One region of the Pseudomonas pichavaramensis genome, then DNA from elsewhere that is predicted to be linked to it. Evidence: riboswitches for the same ligand, from Rfam matches in the RefSeq annotation. Region 1 holds a riboswitch; each other region holds the start of a gene.
The links. A riboswitch is a leader RNA that binds a small molecule or an ion and turns the genes downstream of it on or off. The one in region 1 is predicted to bind cobalamin.
Positions count from the first base shown of each region.

Region 2: it holds a riboswitch for cobalamin, as region 1 does, so the genes downstream of both, ACJRW5_RS17955 (TonB-dependent receptor) here and ACJRW5_RS16995 (TonB-dependent receptor domain-containing protein) in region 1, are expected to answer to the same signal.
Region 3: it holds a riboswitch for cobalamin, as region 1 does, so the genes downstream of both, cobO (cob(I)yrinic acid a,c-diamide adenosyltransferase) here and ACJRW5_RS16995 (TonB-dependent receptor domain-containing protein) in region 1, are expected to answer to the same signal.
Region 4: it holds a riboswitch for cobalamin, as region 1 does, so the genes downstream of both, cobG (precorrin-3B synthase) here and ACJRW5_RS16995 (TonB-dependent receptor domain-containing protein) in region 1, are expected to answer to the same signal.

Region 1 covers NZ_JBJKFJ010000010.1:46,369-50,138, reverse strand. Annotated here, with positions in the region: gene dxs (1-deoxy-D-xylulose-5-phosphate synthase) at 1-681, shown strand, start outside; cobalamin riboswitch at 893-1,101, shown strand; gene ACJRW5_RS16995 (TonB-dependent receptor domain-containing protein) at 1,189-3,096, shown strand; gene ACJRW5_RS16990 (cobalamin-binding protein) at 3,188-3,770, opposite strand, start outside.
Region 2 covers NZ_JBJKFJ010000011.1:46,434-50,203, reverse strand. Annotated here, with positions in the region: gene ACJRW5_RS17955 (TonB-dependent receptor) at 1-1,947, opposite strand, end outside; cobalamin riboswitch at 2,275-2,468, opposite strand; gene ACJRW5_RS17950 ((2Fe-2S) ferredoxin domain-containing protein) at 2,732-3,424, opposite strand; gene ACJRW5_RS17945 (cobalt-precorrin-6A reductase) at 3,657-3,770, opposite strand, start outside.
Region 3 covers NZ_JBJKFJ010000005.1:208,384-212,153, forward strand. Annotated here, with positions in the region: gene ACJRW5_RS10520 (C40 family peptidase) at 1-609, shown strand, start outside; gene ACJRW5_RS10525 (C40 family peptidase) at 695-1,219, shown strand; gene ACJRW5_RS10530 (hypothetical protein) at 1,228-1,548, shown strand; cobalamin riboswitch at 1,588-1,796, shown strand; gene cobO (cob(I)yrinic acid a,c-diamide adenosyltransferase) at 1,977-2,588, shown strand; gene ACJRW5_RS10540 (cobyrinic acid a,c-diamide synthase CobB) at 2,588-3,770, shown strand, end outside.
Region 4 covers NZ_JBJKFJ010000011.1:42,273-46,042, reverse strand. Annotated here, with positions in the region: gene ACJRW5_RS17945 (cobalt-precorrin-6A reductase) at 1-221, opposite strand, end outside; gene cbiE (precorrin-6y C5,15-methyltransferase (decarboxylating) subunit CbiE) at 218-1,420, opposite strand; cobalamin riboswitch at 1,631-1,797, shown strand; gene cobG (precorrin-3B synthase) at 1,892-3,205, shown strand; gene ACJRW5_RS17930 (precorrin-8X methylmutase) at 3,198-3,770, shown strand, end outside.

The DNA of each region.
Region 1 (3,770 bases):
CAGCGCGCCTACGACCAGCTGATCCATGACGTGGCCGTGCAGCACCTCGACGTGCTGTTCGCCATCGACCGCGCCGGCCTGGTCGGCGAGGACGGTCCGACCCACGCCGGCAGCTTCGACCTGTCCTACCTGCGCTGCATCCCCGGCATGCTGGTGATGACACCGAGCGACGAGAACGAGATGCGCCGCATGCTCACCACCGGCCATCTGTTCGACGGCCCGGCAGCCGTGCGCTACCCGCGCGGTACCGGCCCCAACGCGCCGCTCGACGCGGGCCTGGAACCGCTGGAAATCGGCAAGGCGCTGGTTCGCCGCCAAGGCAAGCACGTTGCCCTGCTGGCCTTCGGCGTACAGCTGGCCGAAGCCCTGCGGGTTGGCGAGACGCTGGACGCCACCGTGGTCGACATGCGCTTCGTCAAACCCCTGGACGAAGCCCTGCTACGTGAACTGGCGAGCAGCCACGAGCTGCTGGTGAGCATTGAAGAAAACAGCATCATGGGTGGCGCCGGCAGCGCGGTCAGCGAATTCTTCGCCGTCGAGAACCGCCTGGTGCCGATGCTGCACCTCGGCCTGCCGGACTACTACGTCGAACATGCCAAGCCCAGCCAGATGCTCGCCGAGTGCGGCCTGGACGAAGCCGGCATCGAACGCGCGGTACGCGAGCGCCTGAACTCGCTCTGAGCATGAGCCCCGCTCATCGCCGAATGAGCCGGGCTTGCTTGTCATGCACCTGCGCGCGCACTAAGGTGCGCGCACTTCATGTTCCGCCAGGGTGCGCTGCGCAAGCGGCGTCAGCAAGCCGTTGAAAACGTAGGCGAGGCAGGCAAGACAAGGCAAGAACGGCCGAAAAAGCGGAGTTTACGAGTTGTAAATGAGCATTTTGAGGGCGTTCTTAACGCAGTATTGCCAACGCAGGTAGTTTTCAACGGTCTGCTGAACGGGAAGTCGGTGCGCACTCCATGAGCAACCCCGACGCTGCCCCCGCAACGGTAATCGACTGCACGCACTGAGCGTGTACCGCGTCCAACAGCCACTGGGTCATGCCTGGGAAGGCGGATGCGGGTCGAGAGCCCGGAGACCGGCCAAGGCGGTGCGACTGGTGTTGCGGAGGGCAGCACGGTCAAGCGCTGCCCTGTCTGCGCTTGCGCCTGCCCTCCTCGAAAGTCTGCCGACCTTTGAGGAAAGATAATGAAACTGTCTCGTCTGGCTCTGGCCATCGCCCTGACACCAAGCCTGGCTCTGGCCGAAACACCGTCTCGCGACGACGCCCTGAAACTCGACGATACGTTGATAACCGTCAACCGCGATGTCCAGAAACGAAGCGAAAGCAGCGCAGCGGTCAGCGTCTTTACCCGTGCCGATATCGAGCGCCTGCGCCCAGCCAGCGTCAATGAATTGCTCGCCCGGGTTCCCGGGGTACAGGTGATACAAAACGGCGGCCGTGGCAGCAATACCAGCCTGTTCATTCGCGGAACCAACAATGCGCAGAGCTTGGTGCTGATCGATGGTCAACGTACAGGCTCTGTCTCCTCCGGCGGCGCCAGCCTGCAGTATCTGAACGTCGAGCAGATTGAACGTATAGAAGTGCTGCGCGGCTCCCGCTCCGCACTCTATGGCGCCGATGCCATCGGTGGCGTGGTGCAGATATTCACTCGTCGAGATCAGGGTGAAGGCATTCATCCCTACCTGCGCATCGCCGGCGGCAGCCAGGGAACCTGGGAACGCAGCCTCGGCGTATCCGGTGGCGACCAGCAGACACGCTACAGCCTCAACACCAGCCTGGAAGAAACCGCCGGCATCGATCGCACCGGCCCCTCCTGGGCATCCGATGCCGATCACGACGCCTATCGCAATCGCGCCTTCAGCCTCAACTTCAGCCACCGCTTCAATGACGATCTGCAGATTGGCCTCAGCGCACTCGACCAGAGGGGTAAGAGTGAGTACGACAACCCCTATGGCCGCTGGGATGACAGCACCTTTACCAGCTTCCCGGCCAAGCCCTACAGCGATTACAGCCTCAACAGCCTATCGGCCTTCGTCGATGCCCGGCTCAACGAAATCTGGAACAGCCGCCTGGAAATCGGCCACGGCGAGGACAAACTGGAAGATCGCGACAAGCTGTTCGCCGGCACCGATGCATTCAACAGCTACCGCAACTCGGTCGCCTGGCTGAACAACCTCGACCTAGGGAATGGCCACGGCCTGCTGCTCGGCGCCGATTACCAGAAGGACAAGCTGCACAGCAGCACTGCCTACGACGAGGAAAGCCGCTGGAACCAGGCCGGCTTCATTCAGCACAGCTATCGCGGCGAGCACTTCAGTACCGAACTGGGCCTACGCCACGACAAGAACCAGCAATTTGGTAGCGAGAATACCTGGAACGCCGCTCTGAGCGCGCCGCTCGACACAACCAACGACGTGGTCCTGTCTTACGCCGAAGGCTTCCGCGTGCCCACTTTCAACGACCTCTACGGCCCTGCTTCCTGGGGCGCCAACCCGGATCTCGCCCCGGAAAAATCGAAGAGCTACGAGTTGCAATGGCGCAGCCAACTGGCCGAAAAGACGCGCCTCGAAGCCTCGATCTACCGCACCGATGTCCGCGACCTGATCGCCTACGTGTGGAACACGAGCACCTTCGTCGGTCGCAACTACAACGTCGACACGGCCCGCATCAATGGTTTCGAAGCCTCGTTGCAACATGAACTGCTTGGCTGGCAAGCCGCGCTGGGGCTGAGCCTGATCGATCCACGTGATCGCGACAGCGGCCATACCCTGCAACGTCGCGCCAAACGCACGCTGAACCTGGATATCGACCGTAAAATCGGTACTTTCGGCATTGGCGCCAGTTGGCAGTTGGTCAGCCGCAGCTTCGACGACCCCGCCAACAATCGTGAAATCGCCGGCTACGGCGTACTCGATCTGCGCGGCAGTTGGCAGGCCAATCAGGAGCTGGGCTTCGATATCAAACTCAACAATCTGCTGGACAAGGGCTACAGCCGCGTCCTCTATCAGAACGCCGAGGACTCCCGATACCATGGCTACCGTGAGCAGCCTCTCAGCCTCCTGCTCGGCATGACCTGGACGCCCAACCTCTAATTGGATACAAACGTGTAGGGTTGATCCCGGTGCGCACGGCGCACCCTACGCGGTGTAGCCGATAGGGTGCGCCGCGCGCAGCGCCGTCAGGCTATCGCGCAGTCTTCAGCCGCTCGCACAGCTGCTCTATCGCCCCGAGCATCTGCCGGCTCGGTCGCTCCAGGCCCTTGTCCGGCACTGCCCATACCTGGCCCTGGCGTACGGCATGCAATTGCGGCCAGGCCTGCCAGGCGCTCAGTTCGGCATTGCTGCCCCCGAGGATGACATCCGGATCGCGCGCCAGCACGGCCTCCACGCTGACCTGCGGCGCGGGCTGTGGCAGCTCGGCGAAAAGGTTCTGCGCGCCACACACCTGCAGCGCGTCACCGATCAACTGTTCGCCACCGATGGTGTACAGCGGCTGATGCCAGATCTGATAGAACACCGCCAGCGGCCGCTCACGCCGATAGCGCTGACGCAGCGTCGCCAATTCGTCGCGAAACTCGGCCGCCAGGTGCTCGCCCTGCTCGGTGCGGTTCACCCGCCGACCAATTTGCACGAAGGCATCACTCAACTGGTCGAGGCGGGCCGGCTCGACCAGCAGCAACGGAATGTCGAAACGCTGCAACTGCGCCTGTTGTGCCGGCGGCACGCTGCCTGGGGCGATCAGGATCAGGTCGGGAGCCAGTTGCAGC
Region 2 (3,770 bases), on a different contig from region 1:
GCCCGGCACCTTGGCGGTGTTGGCCGTGTCGGCGTAGCGGGCGTCGACATAGCGCGCGCCGATGCCGACATCTACACCCTGCCCCAGGTCCTTGCTCAGCCACAGGTTGGCGGTGCGCCGGGGCACATTGGTCGGGCGCTTGCCGCTGCGGTCAAGCAGCACGCCGCCAACGCTCTGCTTGAAGTCGTCATAGCGGGCACGGATGAAAGCCGCGTTGGCCGCCACCTGCCAACCGCCATCGAGCGCCAGCTCCAGCGTCGCTTCCAGGCCGTCGGAAGACTGCTCGCCGATCTGCTCGGCAGTGGCGCTGGCGGTGGTCTGGCTCAGCAGCTTCTCCTTGACGATATGGTAGGCGGCCAGCGTCCACTCGCCCTGCCCGTTCCAGAATGCCTGCTTGAGACCGATCTCCGTTTGCTTGGCCTCGGCCAGGTCGTAGCTCTGCTGGGCAACGTTGAGCGTCAGCAGGTTGTTCACCCCCTCGGTGCTGGTGGCGTACTGGCCGTACAGCGACAGCTCCGGGGTCAGGGCGAAGACCAGACCGGCGCGCCAGTTATCGCCACTCAGGCTGCGATCCGCACGGCTGCCATCGACCAGCGCATCACGCTGGATATGCACCTGATCGCGACGCACACCGGTGACCAGCGACAGGCGCTCGGTCAGCTGGGTACGGTTCTCGGCGAACAGCGAAAACTGCCGCGCCAGGTTGCGCTCGCGCGGGCCGTAGCCCTGCGGGTCGGTGCTCTGGTACTGACCGCCGCCGGAGCCGGCCAATGGCACGCTGTCGCTGAAGCTGCTGGCGAAATCGTGCTGGCGGGCGAAATGGATGCGGTTGTAATCCACGCCGACCACGGTGCGGCTGTCGAGACCGAACAGGTCGTGGTCGAGGGTGAAGCTCTGGCGGTCTCCGAGCTGCTCCTGGGTGTGCTTGATGTTGTAGAACTCGCTGCGCTCGACCCTGTCGCCCGGCTGCCAACGGTAGGCCTCGGCGTTGCGCCAGTAGCGCTGGGTCTTGATGTAGTAGAGCTGGTTGCTTGCCGTCAGCGCATCGCTGATGCGCCAATCGGTCACCAGACGGGTGATCTGGTCGTTGTAGCGGATCTCGGCATCATCGACGTTGTAGTTGCGCTCGCGCAGGCTCTCGCGAAACTTGCCATCGACCAGCGGCGTGCCGAGGTAGCGCTCAGGGTCCTGGTCGCCGTGATCGTGGGACAGGGTGAAGCTCAGCGCATCACTGGCCTCCCAGCGCAGCGCGGCACTGATCGCCAGGCTCGCGGAATCACCACGGTCGACCCAACCATTGCTGGCCTGCTGGTTGATATTGAAGCGATAGCTCAGCGCGTCGCTCAGCGAGCCGCCGCTGTCCAGCGCGGCCTGGCGGCGGTCGTCGCTGCCGTAGCCGAGGCGCAGCTGGTTGCGGATCTCGCCCGCGAACGGCTTCTTCGGCAGCACATTGATCACCGCGCCAGTCGCACCCTCGCCGTAAAGCACCGAGGCCGGGCCGCGCAGCACGTCGATGCGCGCCACCGACCAAGTGTCCACCGGAAAGGTCACGGTGCCGGCACCGACGTACTGGCGGGTGCCGTCATACAGCTGCATGGTCGCCGAGTGGCCGGTGAAGCCGCGCGCCGACAGCGCCGTGCCGCCGTTGCCGGGGCTGCCGACGAAGCTGATGCCGGGCGTGCGGGTCACAGCATCCTGCAGCGTCAGGTTGTTACGCTCGCGCACCTGCGCGCCACTCAGGCTGGTGGTGCTGGCGGGCGTTTGCAGGGCCGGCAGATCGAGGCGCGAACCGGCCGTGGTGGGCGTACGCAGCGTACTTTCACCCTCCTGCAGAGTCCTGGCCTGGACAGTCAACTCGGGTAGGTCGACGGGATCTTCGCTGGCCACGGCCAAGCCGCCAAACGCCAATGCGAGTGGCAAGGAGCAATACAACGGGGAGTGAGACACGGCAGAACGTCCAGATTTGCGCGGGGAAACCGACCTCGCCGGCACCAGGCCCATGCGCTCATCGGCGTGTGATGACAGCGAGGGGTCATGGTCGGAAGGCATAATGTTATTGTTATAACATAACATTATCGGTTTTTGCAGCCGCTCTACCCGGCCACTTGGCTGGTGCAGGACGCCCTGAAATAAAGGGTTGTTGAAGCGGAAATGGCGCGCCATAAGAGTTCCATCGTCAAAGGACAAGGCACGGCAATCCGATGGAAATGCGCAACGACAGACAGGAGCACGAACGCGCCCTACTGGAGTCAACGCCCGCCCACCGCGGGTTGCCAGACAGAGTGACTCCAGGCCGGTCTCCGGGCTTGCGAGGGTCATGAACGCATCGCCTTCCCATGCGCGTGGCGCACAGTGGCGTATAGATGCGGTCGCTCGCTTACCGTTGCGGGGGCAGCGTCGGACTTCAACCGACTTCCCGTTTCACCTCACGCGCGGCGGCGTGAGACACCTGAAGCGGGGGCGGATATGACCACCCACACCCGTTCAAGTCAAGGCGCGGGCCTATGTGAGGACACTTTGCTGGCGACTGCTTGCCGTATGAGCGGCTGGGCGGCATTGCGCATCAGCGGCAAACACTCCGAGCCGCATGCTCGCTGCCAGTCCGTTAAACCTTGTGCGCCGAACCTGAAGGAGCGGCGCCCCGCCGTGAATCGCGTACGACGCGGCTCCACCCGGGGCGGGGCCCCTACGCCCAGCGGCATCGGGATGCGTTATCTGATAAACATTAACCTCATGCCTGCTTATCGATCCGCAACTCCGGCAGCGCCCTGCCCGCCACCAGGCGCTCGTCGACCAGGCGAATGACTGCCGCCTCGTCCTTGATGCCATACCACTCACCCTGTGGATAAAGGCTCGCGGTCGGGCCCAGATCGCAGGGGAACTGGCACTGGCTGCGGGTGATATGCACCCCGCCCTCGCACTCCAGCCTGCCCGCCGCCTTGAGTCGCTGGCGCAGAGTTTTCCACAGCCCCAGCGCGCCCTTGCGTGTGCAGCGCGGGCCGTTGCACAGCAGCAGGCGCTGCGCATGTGGCGGAATCTGCGACCAGGCGTGGTGCTCCGGCACAGCGGGCACATCGCTGCAGGGAAGATGTGCGTCACGCTGCTCGAGCAACGCCCCCAGGCCATCGAGCCAGGCATCCTCCATGGCCGTGCAAATCACGAACACCTGCTCCCCGTCACCGCGCTCAGCGATGCGTTCACGCAGCCAGTCGCGGTGTGCGGCGTCGACGCGCGGCTCCAGATCGACCACCAGCAGTGGGCGCGGCGCCTGATCGATGGCCAGCCAGAAGCCGTCCTGCTCCGTATCAGCCAGATGCGCCTCGCCCAGCAGCGCCAGGATGCGCTGCTGCAAACGCTCGGCAGAAGCTCCACGGCTAAGGCCGGGGCCGATGAACAGAACGCGGGCGTAAGGGGTTTGGCTCATGTCGGTCTCCAAAACGGGCCGGCAGTCTAGCAGCGCGTCGTGGTCCGGAGGCAATCCGGCAGGTGATAGAAAGCCCGGTGCGCGCGGCGCACCCTACGGAATTAACGCAACACAGGCGTAGGGTGGATTTCGCTTTTCGCGTCCACCACATCGATCTCGCTTTGTAGGAGCCGCGCCTCGCGGCGAATACAGAAGAATGGACAAAGCAAGGCTTCGCCCCGGGGCGGGGCTCCTAGAGGAAAGCCTGCAACGCCTCCCACAGGGCGTCCGGTTCGGTGAACTCGCGCGTCACAGCCGGCAATTCGGGACGGCGCAACAACAGCACTGGCAGGCCCAGCTCGCGGGC
Region 3 (3,770 bases), on a different contig from region 1:
TTCGCACCCCTCGTGCCTCTAGCACTAACAGTCTTTCTCGCTGCCTGCGCCGGCCACTCGCCGCAACCGCAGATCAGCGAAGCTGCGGTCAAGCCAATTGCTCATCCGCTTTCCCAGCAGATCGAGCCGGCGGACGATGATGTCACCGCATTGATCGACGACAAACCCTATGAAATGCCGCAGCTGGCCGACAGCCTGCTCGATCTCGGGCGTTCGCTGATCGGTACTCGCTATCGCTACGGCGGCACTTCGGTGCAGTCCGGTTTCGATTGCAGTGGTTTCGTCGGTTATCTGTTCCGCGAGGAAGTCGGTCTCGAATTGCCGCGCTCCACGCGCGAATTGATCAAACTGGATGCGCCCAAGGTCGCGCGGGCCGATCTGGAGCCGGGTGACCTGATTCTCTTCAATAATCGTGGGCGTGGGCGTGTCAGCCATGCTGGCATTTACCTGGGCGACGATCAGTTCATTCATTCCAGCAGCAGCCGCAGCGGCGGTGTGCGCATCGACAGCCTGGACGACAGTTACTGGAAGCGCAGCTACATGGAGGCCAAGCGTGTGCTGGCGCTGGCTCCTACAGACGATCAGGCTGCGAGCAGAATCCATCCCTGATGGCGTATGGCGTGGCCCTCGGGGTTGCGCCACTACTCTCCAGGCGGCACAGTAGAGCCCATTCAGGCTCAGGATCGCCTCGCTTATGCCCGTAACGACCCGTGTCGCCCTCGTTTCCCTCGCTCTGCTGCTGAGTGCCTGCAGCAGTAACGCTCCCGCTCCCAAGCCTGTTTATATACCGTCCACTGCGCCCTCTGCCTATCAGGGTGGTGCGGAGGATGTACTGTTTCGTGCGCTTGGTCTGGTTGGAACACCCTACCGTTATGGGGGCAATACCCCGGAAGGCGGTTTCGATTGCAGTGGTCTGATCGGCTACGTCTATCGCGACGCCGCTGGTATCAGCCTGCCGCGTTCGACTCGTGAGCTGAGCGCGATGCGCACGCCGGATGTTCGTCGCGATTCGCTGCAAAGTGGTGATCTGGTGTTCTTCGCCACCAACGGCGGGCGCTCGGTCAGTCATGCCGGCATCTATGTGGGCGAGGGGCGTTTCGTGCACGCGCCATCCAGCGGCGGAACCGTGCGCCTGGATAGTCTCGACAATGTCTATTGGCAACGTGTTTACCTCGATGCCAAGCGAGTGATTACGCCTGAGCTCGCGCGCAATCCCTGAGCCAGATAATGGTCGCGCCCATTCGCCTGCCGCCTCAGCCTGAGGTCTGCGAACTCTGCGCTCGCCCCGTGGCGTTGACGCGCCATCATCTGATACCCAAGGCGCTGCATGACAAGGTCTACGTGCAGAAGCGCTTCCCTCGACATGAGCGCATCACCGCCACGCTCTGGGTCTGCCGGGCCTGCCATAACCAGATCCATCGATTGTTCAGCGAGAAGGAGTTGGCGCTCACTTTCAACACTCGCGAGGCGTTGTTGAGTGATGAGCGGCTGCGAACCTTTGTCGAGTGGCTGTCGCGCAAGCCGCCGGGCTTCATGCCCAGGCATTGAGCGGGATCAGCGTTGACGTGCAGGGTGGCCAGCCTCTAATCTGCGCGCCTTGCTTCAGGTGCCCGAATCACTGCAAGCGGTGGTCGAAGGGTGAAACAGGGAAGCCGGTTCCCATTCCGGCGCTGCCCCCGCAACGGTAGGTGAGTCGAACGCCGCTCAAGGCCACTGTGCAATGCACGGGAAGGCGCGGCGCTGAACCTTTTGGTTCACTCACGAGCCCGGAGACCGGCCTGTCGCAGTTTTCACGGCATCGCGGAGGGCGTTGTCCGGCCAACGCTCCGGTTGTTCCGGGGCGTTCGTTTTTTTGTCTTCCGCATGCACGACCAGCTATTGGCGCCTGGATGAGGAGGGCAGAATCGTCTCTTCTCCTGGCTGCCGTTCACGCTGCCGCACGAGCAATGCGCGAGATTGCGGCCGAGGAGCAGAGCATGAGCGAGTCCGTTGACCGCGACGCGCGCCACAAGGCGCGCATGCAGCGCAAGAAAGCCCTGATCGACGAGAAGATCGCCCAGGCCCAGGATGAATACGGCTTGTTGCTGGTGCACAGCGGTAATGGCAAAGGCAAGAGCAGCAGTGCCTTCGGCATGGTTGCCCGGGCTCTTGGCCACGGCATCAAGGTCGGCGTGGTGCAATTCATCAAGGGCGCGGCCAGCACCGGAGAGGAAACCTTTTTCCGCCGTTTCCCCGAGGAAGTCAGCTACCACGTGATGGGCGAGGGCTTTACCTGGGAGACCCAGGATCGTCAGCGCGATATCGCCAAGGCGCAGCAAGCCTGGGACGTGGCCCGGCGCCTGTTGGCCGACGAGTCTGTCGGACTGGTGGTGCTGGATGAACTGAACATCGCCCTCAAACACGGCTATCTGGAACTGGCGACGGTGCTCGCCGATATCGAGGCCCGACCACTGCTGCAGCATGTGGTGGTGACAGGGCGAGGCGCTTTGCCGGAGATGATCGAGGCGGCCGACACGGTCACCGAGATGAACCTGGTCAAGCATGCCTTCAAGGCTGGGGTGAAGGCGCAAAAGGGCATCGAATTCTGATGAGCGCTCGCCAATGTCCGGCGTTATTGATCGCCGCGCCCGCTTCCGGCCAGGGCAAGACCACCGTCACCGCGGCATTGGCACGCCTGCACACGCGTCAGGGACGGCGCGTGCGCGTCTTCAAGTGCGGTCCGGATTTCCTCGACCCGATGATCCATACCCGTGCCAGTGGCGCACCGGTCTATCAGCTCGATCTGGCAATGGTAGGCGAGGCGGAAAGTCGTCGTCTGCTATGGCAGGCAGCCGGCGAGGCCGATCTGATCCTTATCGAAGGCGTGATGGGCCTGTTCGACGGCAAGCCCTCTGCGGCCGACCTGGCGCGCCACTTCGGCGTGCCGGTACTGGCTGTGATCGATGGTGCGGCCATGGCCCAGACCTTCGGCGCCCTGGCTCATGGCCTTGCCACTTTCCAGCCGGACCTGCCTTTCGCCGGCGTGCTTGGCAATCGTGTGGCCAGCACGCGGCATGGCGAGATTCTGCGCGATGCCCTGCCATCGACCATCCGCTGGTTCGGCGCGTTGCCACGCAGTGCGGCGGTAGAACTGCCCAGCCGTCATCTGGGCCTGGTGCAGGCGGCTGAGCTGGCCGATCTCGATGCCCGCCTGGATGCCGCCGCCGATGCCTTGGCCGCCAGCGCCGATGTCGATTTGCCGCCTGCAGTGAGCTTCGCCGCGCCGCCGATCGACGAACCAAAGGCGCTGCTGAGCGGCGTGCGCATCGGCGTGGCACGGGACGCAGCCTTTGCCTTCCTGTACCAGGCCAACCTCGACCTGTTGCAGGCTCTTGGTGCCGAGTTACGCTATTTCTCGCCGCTTGCCGACAGCGCCTTGCCCGAGGTGGACAGTCTCTACCTGCCGGGTGGTTACCCTGAGTTATACCTGTCCGAACTGGAGAGCAACCAGGCCATGGCGGCGGCGATTCGTGCCCATCATCAGGCCGGCAAGCCGCTGCTCGCCGAATGTGGCGGCATGCTCTACCTGCTCGACGAGCTGCGTGACAAGCAGGGCGCCAGTGGTCGTATGCTCGGCCTGCTGGCCGGCAGTGCGGCCCTGCAGCCAAGATTGACTGCCCTGGCATTGCAGCAGGTGGCGCTGCCAGAAGGCGAGCTGCGCGGCCATACGTACCATCATTCCCGGCTGGAAAGTCCGGTCACGCCGCTGGCTGTGGCGCGTTGTCCGAATG
Region 4 (3,770 bases), on a different contig from region 1:
GCGTAGGGATGGGTCAGATCGAGCAGCAGTTCGATGCCTTCGCCGGCGATGAAATTCGCCATCCCCTCGACGCCACCGAAGCCGCCGACACGCACACGGCAGGCCAGGTCATTCGGCACACGGCCGAGGCCGGCCAGGCTGTAGATCGTATCCCCCCCCAGGCGCCGCGCCAGACGCAGCGCCTCGGTGGTGCCACCAAGCAGCAGAATGCGCGCACTCACGGTTTGCGCACCGCCAGCAGGGTGATCGGCAGCGCCGCGCGCCAGGTGTCGAAGCCGCCCAGCGGTTGCGCCTGCGCCACCGTCAGGCGCAGCAGTTCGCCGCCCTGCTGTTCGCGGAAGGCCACCAGCGCCGCTTCGCTCTGGATGGTCACCGCATTGGCCAGCAGCCGCCCGCCAGGCTTGAGCGCGGCCCAGCACTGCTGCAGTACGCCGGGTACGGTGACGCCACCGCCGATGAAGATCGCATCCGGCGCCGGCAGCCCGGCCAGCGCCTCGGGTGCATGCCCGGCGACCAGTTGCAGGCCGGGTACACCCAGGGCATCGCGGTTATGGCGGATATGCGCCTGGCGGCCGTCGTTGGCCTCGATGGCGAGGGCGCGGCAGGCCGGATGCGCGCGCATCCACTCGATGCCGATGGAACCGCTGCCGGCGCCGACATCCCACAGCAGCTCGCCGGGTAATGGCGCCAGGCGCGCCAGGGTGACAGCGCGTACGTCGCGCTTGGTCAGTTGCCCGTCATGGCGATAGGCGTCGTCCGGCAGGCCGCAGGTCGGCGGCAACAACTGGGCATCGGCGTCGGCCAGACATTCCAGCGCCAGCAGGTTGAGATCGGCGCCTCGCGGCAACGCCCAACTCGCGGCCAAGCCTTCGACACGGCGCTCGTCAGGGCCGCCGAGGTGCTCCAGCAGGGTCAGGCGGCTGGCGCCGAAACCTCGCGCACGCAAGGCTTCGGCAACCTGCGCCGGCGTGCCTCCATCGGCGCTCAAGACCAGCAGGCGCACGCCAGGAAACAGCCGCGCATTGAGCGTGGCCAGCGGCCGCCCGACCAGCGACACCACCTCCAGCTCCTGCAGCGGCCAACCCAGGCGCGCCGCCGCCAGCGACACAGAAGACGGCGCCGGTAGCACCTGCAGCTCGTCGGCGGGCAGCTGCCGCGCCAGGCTGGCGCCAACGCCGTAGAACATCGGGTCGCCGCTGGCCAGCACGCACACAGCCTCGCCGCGGCGTGCCAGCAGTGGTTGCAGATCGAAGGGGCTCGGCCAGGTTTCCCGCGCGCCGCTGATGCACGGCGGCAGCAACGCCAGCTGACGCGGCGCACCGACGATACGCGTGGCCGCCAGCAAGGCTCGGCGCGCGGCCTTGCCCAGACCGGAGTAGCCGTCTTCACCGATGCCGACCAGGGTCAACCAGGGTTTCATCCAATGTCCTCGCGCAGGCCCGACGGAGCGCCTGTCCGCGCTCCGGGCAAAGCGGGCATAATACAGCCTTCGTCGGTGCCCTTATAAAACGGGCCTACGAGTCTGTTTACGATCTCGCGAGCTAGAGTCATGCAAGGCAAAAGCAGGCGAGGAAGCGGAGTGTGCTGTAGCACATGAGCATTCCGAGTCTGCTTTTAACGCGGCAGGGCCGACGCACAGCAGATCGTAGATAGGCTCGAAGAGGGAACACGGCTAAACCGTGGCTGCCCCCGCAACTGTAAGCAGCGAGTCCAATGCAATCGGCCACTGGGTAACCGGGAAGGCGCGGAGGACGAAGACCTGTCAGCCAGGAGACCTGCCGACGAACGCTGGTCGCGAGTGCCAACATCGGGCGGGGTGTACCGATGCCATGAAATCCCTTCTGCGGGTTTCGCTGGTTCGGTCGCCGCGTCGTTATCCACAGGTGACCACTTGAACGCCTCCATTCGCCCTTCCGCCTGCCCCGGCCTGCTGCGCATCGTCCCCGCGCTGGACGGTGGCATCTGCCGCGTCAAGCTGCCTGGCGGCGTGCTGCGCAGTGCTCAGGCACGGGCGATTGCCGAGGCGGCGCGGCACTGCGCCAGCGGCGTGCTGGAGCTGACCAACCGCAGCAACCTGCAGATTCGTGGCGTGCTGCCCGGCCAGGAAAACACCCTGATCGACGCGCTGCTCGCTGCCGACCTTGGTCCACGCGTGGCCGCCGCCGACGATGTGCGCAACCTGTTGCTCAGCCCTGCTGCCGGCCTCGATCCGCAGGCGCGGATGGACGTTCGCCCGCTGGCCGCGCAGTTGCTCGACCTGCTGCAGGACACCCCGGCGCTGCACGCCCTGTCAGCCAAGTTCGCCCTGCAACTGGACGGCGGCGAAGCCCTGGCGATGCGTGAACACCCGCATGATCTGTGGCTGGCCGCCGAAGACGAGCAGCACCTGTTGCTGGGCCTGGCCGGCTGTCCCTTTGAAGCGCCGCTGGCACGCATCGAGGCCGTGCAGGCGGTCGAGCTGGTGCGCCAACTGCTGCTGTTGTTCCTGGAGCTGGCCACACCGGAGCAGTCGCGCATGCGCCAGTTGCTGACGCAGCTGCCGGCTACCGAACTGCTGCAGCGTTTGCAGGCACGTCTGGACTTTGCCCTGCAGCCGCCGCCTGCCGACTGGCAAGCGGCTGATGGCGTCGAACGTACCCCCGCAGGGGTTTATCCACAGGCGCAAAGCGGCCTGTGCATGGTCGTGGTCGGCGCGCGGCTGGGTCGCCTGCATGCCGAACAACTGCTGGCCCTCGCCGAACTGAGCCAACGCCACGCCAGGGACGAGCTGCGACTGACGCCCTGGCAGGGTCTGCTGCTGGGCAATGTGCCCGAGGAAAAGTCCGCTGAGCTGCTGACAGCGCTGAGCGAACTGGGCCTGCTCACTCAACCCGACGAGCCGCTGCTCGGCCTGGTCGCCTGTACCGGTTCTGCTGCCTGCGCCCGCGGCCTGGCCGACAGCAAGCACCATGCCCTGCACCTGGCAGAACGCTTAGGCGAAAGCGGCGCCCGCCCACAGGTGCATCTCAGCGCCTGCCCGCGCAGTTGTGCCAGCGCCCGGGTACAGCCCTATACCCTGCTGGCCAGCAGCCCCGAACACTACCAACTCTATCAACGCACCCCTGAGGTGACCGGTTTCGGTCGCCTGCTGGTGCCGTCCATGACCATCGACGAGGCCGGCGCCTGGTTCGCCCGCCACCTTCCCGCAGGACTCCCTGATGCTTGATTACATCCGCGACGGCCAGGAAATCTACCGCCGCTCCTTCGCCACCATTCGCGCCGAGGCCAACCTGACCGACATTCCCGCCGACCTGGAAAAGCTCGCCGTACGCGTGATCCACGCCTGCGGCATGGTCGACGTGGTCGAGGATCTGCGCTTCTCCGCCGGCGCCGGCGCCGCCGGTCGCGCCGCCCTGCTGGCCGGCGCGCCGATTCTCTGCGATGCGCGCATGGTTGCCGAAGGCATCACCCGCCCGCGCCTGCCGGCGAGCAATGCGGTGATCTGTACCCTGCACGACGCTGGCGTGCCGGAGCTGGCCCGCGAGGTCGGCAACACCCGCTCGGCGGTAGCCCTGGAACATTGGCGCGAGCACCTGGAGGGCAGCGTGGTGGTGATCGGCAACGCGCCCACCGCACTGTTCTACCTGCTGGAAATGCTCGACGCCGGCGCGCCGAAACCGGCGCTGATCATCGGCATGCCGGTGGGCTTTATCGGCGCTGCCGAGTCCAAGGATGCACTGGCCACAGACAGCCGTGGTGTGCCCTACGTGATCGTCCGTGGCCGCCGCGGC